Regions from separate parts of the Blautia stercoris genome, predicted to be linked through region 1. Evidence: riboswitches for the same ligand, from Rfam matches in the RefSeq annotation. Region 1 holds a riboswitch; the other holds the start of a gene.
The links. A riboswitch is a leader RNA that binds a small molecule or an ion and turns the genes downstream of it on or off. The one in region 1 is predicted to bind lysine.

Region 1 (3,500 bases):
AATTATTCAGTCTGTTGCAAAACGTTTAAAAGAGCCGGAAGAGAAGTTTCCAATGAATTTATCCTTGTATGGAAATACATCTGCAGCAAGTATTCCGATTCTGCTTGATGAAATGAACCGAAATGGGATGCTAAATCGAGGAGATAAACTGGTGCTTTCCGGATTTGGTGCAGGGCTTACCTGGGGAGCAGTACTCTTAGAGTGGTAAAAATTTAAGGCTGCTTTACAAAAATAAAATAACTAAAATTAAAAATAAATAATGTGGTAAAAAATCATAAAGGAAAAATAAGTGTAAAAGCACAGGAGAAGGGAATTTTATTTACGGTAAAAATTCCTGTCAGAGAGATTTCTTCTGCCTCAAAGAGAGGATTTTTGTAAGGATAATGCTTTTAGGGAGTGCCAGTCTGACTGACACTCCTTTTTAATTTAAGAAGTTCGGTTACTTATAGTTCGGTTATTAGCCCACGGAGATTAATTATTTTAGATACAAAGCCTCTAAGATATCTAAGATGGCTGTTTCTGAAAATTTACTGCTGTCGATGCATAAATCATAATGATTCATATCCATCCATTTGCGGTCTGTAAAATATTCATAGTAATAACGGCGCTCTTTATCCATTTTTTTGACAAGTCGTTTGGCACTGGTTTCGTTGCGGTCGAGCCGACGGATTACAGTTTGAACCCGGTAGTCAAATGGAGCATAGATAAAGACACGGTGGCAGTTTTTCTTTTCCTGAAGCACATAATCTGCACAGCGTCCAACAATGATACAGTCTTCCTTTTCGGCAAGATCACGGATAACAGTCGACTGTGCATCAAACAATACGTCGTTCATAGGACGAAAATGATACTGCGGTTCCATCTGCATTGCTTCTTTTAGAGGAAGATGCCATTGATTTGCGCGTTTTTCATCTACTTTTTCTAATTCTTTTGCCGGAATATTACATTCCTGACTGACCAGTTCGATTAATTCTTTGTCATAAAAAGGAATGTTTAGACGTTCTGAAAGTGCTTTTCCAATCAGACGTCCATTACTGCCATAAGTACGGTTAATTGTAATTACCTGTTTTGACATAAAAATCCCTCCTTAAATGCATATAAAATATTTCAAAATTTTTTCATAATACATAAAAATATAGAATGAATCCGAATTTTGTTTATACTATTTTAACATAATTTTGAGATTTATACAATATAATTTGTGTAAAACGCATATCGAAAAGTTTTTGTCGAAAAGTGTTGGATTTTGCTTTGTAAGATGGTATAGTATAACTGTTAAAGAAAAAAGATTTCTGGCATAAGCCGGATAAAAAGATAAAAAGAGGAAAAGATAGAGGTGCGGGCTTCAAGAGTATTTTTTACCAGATGGTGAGTGACAGGTAAACAAGAAAGGGGAGACTGCCGAAGGGATGGATTTGCACTCAAAAATACAATCTCTGGGATAATGGATAAGATGCATTATACTGTCACGAATGTGGAGAGCTATCTCAGGGTTATTTTGAATAAAAACCATGAATGGGTTCTTTGCGAAGAAAAACCGTTCATGGTTTTTCTTTTGTTTTAATCTTCGACTTGAATGTTACAAAGTCCGGTCAATAAAGAAATCAAATGTACTCTTATGGAGTATATTCCAAAAGAAAGAGAGGGAAATTTATGAAAAACGTAAGAAGAAAACTGCTTACAGGAGGGATGGCAGTTCTCATGCTGACCTTTTTCTGTGCGGTGACAGTTTTTGCCGCAGATGGAGAGGCGGCAGAATACGTGCCAAAAATGTATGCTACTTTTTGGGCACTGGTGCCTCCGATTGTAGCGATTGTGTTAGCATTGATTACAAAAGAAGTGTATAGTTCCTTATTTGTTGGAATTTTAGTGGGAGCGTTGTTTTATTCAAACTTTAGTTTTGAAGGAACCGTTGTCCATATGATTCAGGAAGGATTTATTTCTGTTATATCGGATTCTTATAATGTGGGAATCTTAATCTTTCTTGTTATTTTAGGTGCGGTTGTATGTCTGATGAATAAAGCAGGAGGTTCTGCTGCTTTTGGCAGATGGGCAGGCAGAAAAATCAAGAGTCGTATCGGAACACAGCTTGTAACCATTTTACTTGGTGTTCTTATTTTTATCGATGATTATTTTAACTGTCTTACTGTAGGAAGTGTTATGCGTCCGGTAACAGATAAACAAAATATTTCACGTGCAAAATTAGCATATTTGATTGATGCAACTGCAGCTCCGGTCTGCATTATTGCTCCGATTTCATCCTGGGCAGCGGCAGTCAGTGGGTTTGTTGAGGGCGAAGATGGACTTACGATTTTTGTAAAAGCGATTCCGTATAATTTTTATGCATTGTTAACGCTGGTTATGATGGTTGGAATGGTTTTATTAAAAGCTGAATTTGGTCCAATGAGAACACATGAGCACAATGCAATCAATGGTGATATTTATACTACATCAGCTCGTCCTTATGCAACAGCGGAAAATGAGACCGTAACACAGAGAGGAAAAGTAATAGATTTGGTATTTCCAATCTTAAGTCTTGTTGTCTGCTGTGTATTGGGTATGATTTATACAGGCGGATTTTTCTCCGGCGTGGATTTTGTAACTGCCTTTTCACAGAGTGATGCTTCTGTCGGGCTGGTAATCGGAAGTATGTTTGGTATTTTAATTACTATTATCTTTTATGTGGCACGTCGAATTCTTCCATTCCGTGAATGTATGGGATGTATTCCGGAAGGATTTAAAGCGATGGTACCGGCAATTATGATTTTATCATTTGCCTGGACTTTAAAAGCAATGACAGACAGTCTTGGTGCAGCGGAGTTTGTGGATACTGTGATGCAGGGCTGTGCCGGAAGTTTTATGAAATTTTTACCGGCAATCATCTTTTTAGTAGGAGCAGGACTTGCCTTTGCGACAGGAACATCCTGGGGTACTTTTGGAATTTTGATTCCGATTGTTGTACATGTATTTGAGAATTCAAATCCACAGCTTATGATTATTTCCATTTCAGCATGTATGGCAGGAGCAGTTTGTGGAGACCATTGCTCTCCGATTTCAGATACAACAATTATGGCATCTGCCGGAGCACAGTGTGACCATGTGAATCATGTTTCTACTCAGCTGCCATATGCTCTTACCGTTGCGGCAATCAGCTGTGTAACCTATGTGGTAGCAGGATTCACACAAAATGCATGGATATCACTGGCATTTGGTGTCATTGTTACACTTGTGATTCTTGAAGTAATCAGAAGAAAACATAAAGCAATTATTTAACCGAATCAAGTAAGTCCCCTGCTTCAATTGCGAAAAGCAATAAGCAGTGGGTGGGGACTTGCTTGTATCAGGAGGAGTCCCCTACCTTTGAATCAAACAAAAGTAGGGGAGAAATTTTCTTCGTAGGCTTTTCTTTCTGATGTAAAATTCAGCTTGTTACTTAAAATGAAAAGACGTATAATGAAAAAAGGGATGAAAAAGAAAAGCATTATTTTTTAGGAAGGAAA
Region 2 (3,500 bases), on a different contig from region 1:
AGAAGATGCAGTGACAGAACAGTTAAATGAAAGGCAGGAACAGATTGATATTTTAAAAGTACCACATCATGGCTCAAAAAATTCAGCAAAGGAGGCATTTTTAGAGGCTGCAGGTGCAAAGATTGGAATCATTTCCTGTGGAGAAGGAAACTCTTATGGGCATCCTCACAAAGAATTGTTGGAACGGCTGAAGGAAAAGCAGATAGGGTGGTATGTGACCATAGAAAGAGGAGCGATTACCGTTACAGCGGGAAAAAGAAATAAACTTTCTTTCTATAAAAAATGAAGTGTGATAGAATAGATGAAAAGAGCACACAAGAAAGAAATAGAGGAATAATATTATTATGAAGAGTTTGCAGGAAGACATCAGGCAGAAAGAGTTTAAAAATGTCTATCTTTTTTATGGAGAAGAAGCGTATTTAAAACAGGTATATAAAAAAAGAATGAAAGAGGCATTGCTTCCTGATGGAGATGAAATGAATTTTACTTTTTTTGAGGGAAAAAAGACAGAACCGCAGGAAGTGATTCAGATGGCACAGACTATGCCCTTTTTTGCAGAAAGACGAGTGATTTTTCTTGAGAATACCGGATTTTTTAAAGGTCAGTGTGAAAGTCTTCCTGAGTATCTGTCACAGCTTCCCGAGTATCTGTGTATGATATTTATAGAGGAAGAAGTAGATAAACGAAGCCGGATGTATAAGGCAGTAAAAAAATCCGGAAGGATTGTAGAGTTTGCAAAACAGGATTCAGATATGCTGATTCGCTGGATATTTGGAATTTTAAATAAGGAACAGAAAAAGATTACAAGAAACGATATGGAACTGTTTTTAACAAAAACCGGCACGGATATGGGAAATATTGAAAAAGAGCTGGAAAAACTGCTTTGTTATGTCTTAGAACGGGATGTGATTACAAGAGCCGATATTGAAGCTGTCTGCACCTCACAGGTTTCGAATCATATTTTCGATATGCTTCGTGCGGTGACAGAGAAAAAACAACAGAGGGCACTGGATTTGTATTATGATTTACTTGCCTTAAAAGAACCACCGATGCGTATTTTATATCTGCTGGCAAGACAGTTTAACCAAATGCTTCAGGTAAAAGAACTTGAGAAAGAGGGATATGACCAGAGCGCAATTTCAAAGCGTCTGGGAATCCAGCCGTTTGTCGTAAAAAATTATCAGAAGATTTTAGGACGGTACTCCTTAGGACAGTTAAAATCAGCAGTGGAAAAATGCACCAAAACCGAAGAGCAGGTCAAAACAGGATATTTAAATGATGCCTTAAGCGTGGAACTGCTTTTAGTTGAATTCAGCAGTTAAAATACTCGCCAAGAGGACTTGACAAGGTGCCTGTGCAATGATATCATCTTAATGATACGAGATGTAGATAGAGGTTGCATTTTTCATGAGTAAATGGTTGGATGTTCAGGAGCAGATGAAGGCTTTTGAAAGGGAAAGATGCCGAAAAAATACAAGACCTGAGCTTGTGTTTTTGGGCATGTCATTAAGAGTGGCATGACTGTCATCGCAGGATGGAGTGCTATCTGATAGATATGAAACGGATATCTGGAGACGGCGCATCTTGCCGTCTCTTTTTTAGTTAATCATTCAAGGAGGAAAAGATATGGCAATTTTTAAAGGCGCAGGTGTTGCAATTGTTACACCAATGAAAGACAACTTAGAGGTAAATTATGATAAACTGGATGAGATTTTAGAGGAACAGATTGCAGGAAAAACAGATTCCATCGTAATTTGTGGAACAACAGGAGAATCCGCAACACTCTCCGAAGAAGAACACTTAGAAGCAATTCGTTTTACTATTGAACGTGTCAATCACAGAATTCCTGTTGTTGCAGGTACTGGTTCAAATTGTACTCAGACTGCAATTCAGATGAGTAAAGAAGCAGAAGAAGCAGGAGCAGACGGAGTGCTTTTAGTAACACCTTACTATAATAAAGCAACTCAGAATGGTCTGATTGCACATTATACAGCAATCGCAAACGAAATTAAAATTCCGGCAATTCTTTATAATGTACCAAGCCGTACAGGATGCGCACTTCAGCCAAAAACAATTGCTCATCTGGTAAAAAATGTAGAAAACATTGTAGGTGTCAAAGAAGCATCCGGAGATATCAGCCATGTGGCACAGGTTATGAATTTGTGTGACGGACAGATTGATTTATATTCCGGAAATGATGACCAGGTTGTACCGCTGTTATCTTTAGGAGGACTGGGAGTTATCTCTGTACTTTCTAACGTAGCACCACAGTATGTACATGATATGGTTTACAAATTCTTTGAAGGGGATGTTGCAGGAAGCCGTAAAATGCAATTAGAGGCACTTCCGGTTATCAATGCATTATTCTGCGAAGTAAACCCGATTCCGGTAAAAGCTGCAATGAATCTGCAGGGAAAAGAAGTTGGACCGCTTCGTGCACCGCTGACTGAGATGGAACCGGAGCACCAGGAAGTACTCAAAAAAGCAATGAAAGAGTTAGGAATTTTATAAAATAAACAGAAGAATCCGCTATAAGATACGAAAACAAACGTTCTTATAGCGGATTTTTTGCATTTTTTTAGAGGAAAATGACAGGGGAAACTGTGGATTTTAAGAAATGTTTAGTTGCCTTTTTGTTAATTTTATAGTATTATAATTTAGAAATTTAATGAATTAGCAAAAAATTTAATGAATTAGAAATAAAAGAATAGAAGGTGGTTAGACCTTGATAAAGGAAAATCAGAAGCATTTTAACCGGCTGCATGTGGTGATTGATGCTTTTGTGATTATTATTTCTTATTTTTTGGCATGGCTTTTAAAGTTTCATCTGCCGATTTTAAGAGATGAGGGCGGACGGCTTCCATTTCATATCTATATGAGTGCGCTGTTATTTATTGTACCAGCTTATCTTATGTTGTATTATGCATTTAGTTTGTATACGCCAAAACGAGTACAAGGAAGAAGACTTGAATTTTCAAATATATTTAAGGCAAATACATTAGGATTGTTTCTGTTGATTACAGGGTTGTATCTAATTAAGCAGATTGACTTTTCCCGTCATGTAATTGTTATTTTTTATGCAATTAATGTCGTGTCAGAAGAGTTGACTCGAATGTTGATTCGGGTTGTACTTCGCAAGATGCGCGCAAAAGGTTATAATCAGAAACATATTTTACTGGTGGGATACAGCAGAGCGTGTGAAGAATATATTGACCGGATTCTTGCAAATCCTCAGTGGGGATATACGATTCGTGGAATTTTAGATGATAATGTACAGGCAGGGTATATGTATCGTGGAATTAAAGTGCTTGGACGAATTGATAATCTGATGGTGATTCTCCCGCAGAATCATTTGGATGAGATTGCGATTACACTGGGATTGAGCGAATATTTTCGATTAGAACAGATTGTTGCGTTGTGTGAGAAATCCGGAGTGCATACAAAATTTATACCAGATTACAATCGAATTATACCGACAAAACCTTATACCGAAGATATTT

Region 2: it holds a riboswitch for lysine, as region 1 does, so the genes downstream of both, dapA (4-hydroxy-tetrahydrodipicolinate synthase) here and ACYQ2D_RS15515 (Na+/H+ antiporter NhaC family protein) in region 1, are expected to answer to the same signal.

What each region holds. Positions count from the first base shown of each region.
Region 1 covers NZ_BAAHYF010000002.1:1,237,353-1,240,852, forward strand. The annotation lists gene ACYQ2D_RS15505 (beta-ketoacyl-ACP synthase III) at 1-208, shown strand, start outside; gene ACYQ2D_RS15510 (cytidylate kinase-like family protein) at 476-1,075, opposite strand; lysine riboswitch at 1,324-1,493, shown strand; gene ACYQ2D_RS15515 (Na+/H+ antiporter NhaC family protein) at 1,654-3,273, shown strand.
Region 2 covers NZ_BAAHYF010000001.1:951,182-954,681, reverse strand. The annotation lists gene ACYQ2D_RS04610 (DNA internalization-related competence protein ComEC/Rec2) at 1-286, shown strand, start outside; gene holA (DNA polymerase III subunit delta) at 345-1,322, shown strand; lysine riboswitch at 1,383-1,553, shown strand; gene dapA (4-hydroxy-tetrahydrodipicolinate synthase) at 1,627-2,511, shown strand; gene ACYQ2D_RS04595 (undecaprenyl-phosphate glucose phosphotransferase) at 2,726-3,500, shown strand, end outside.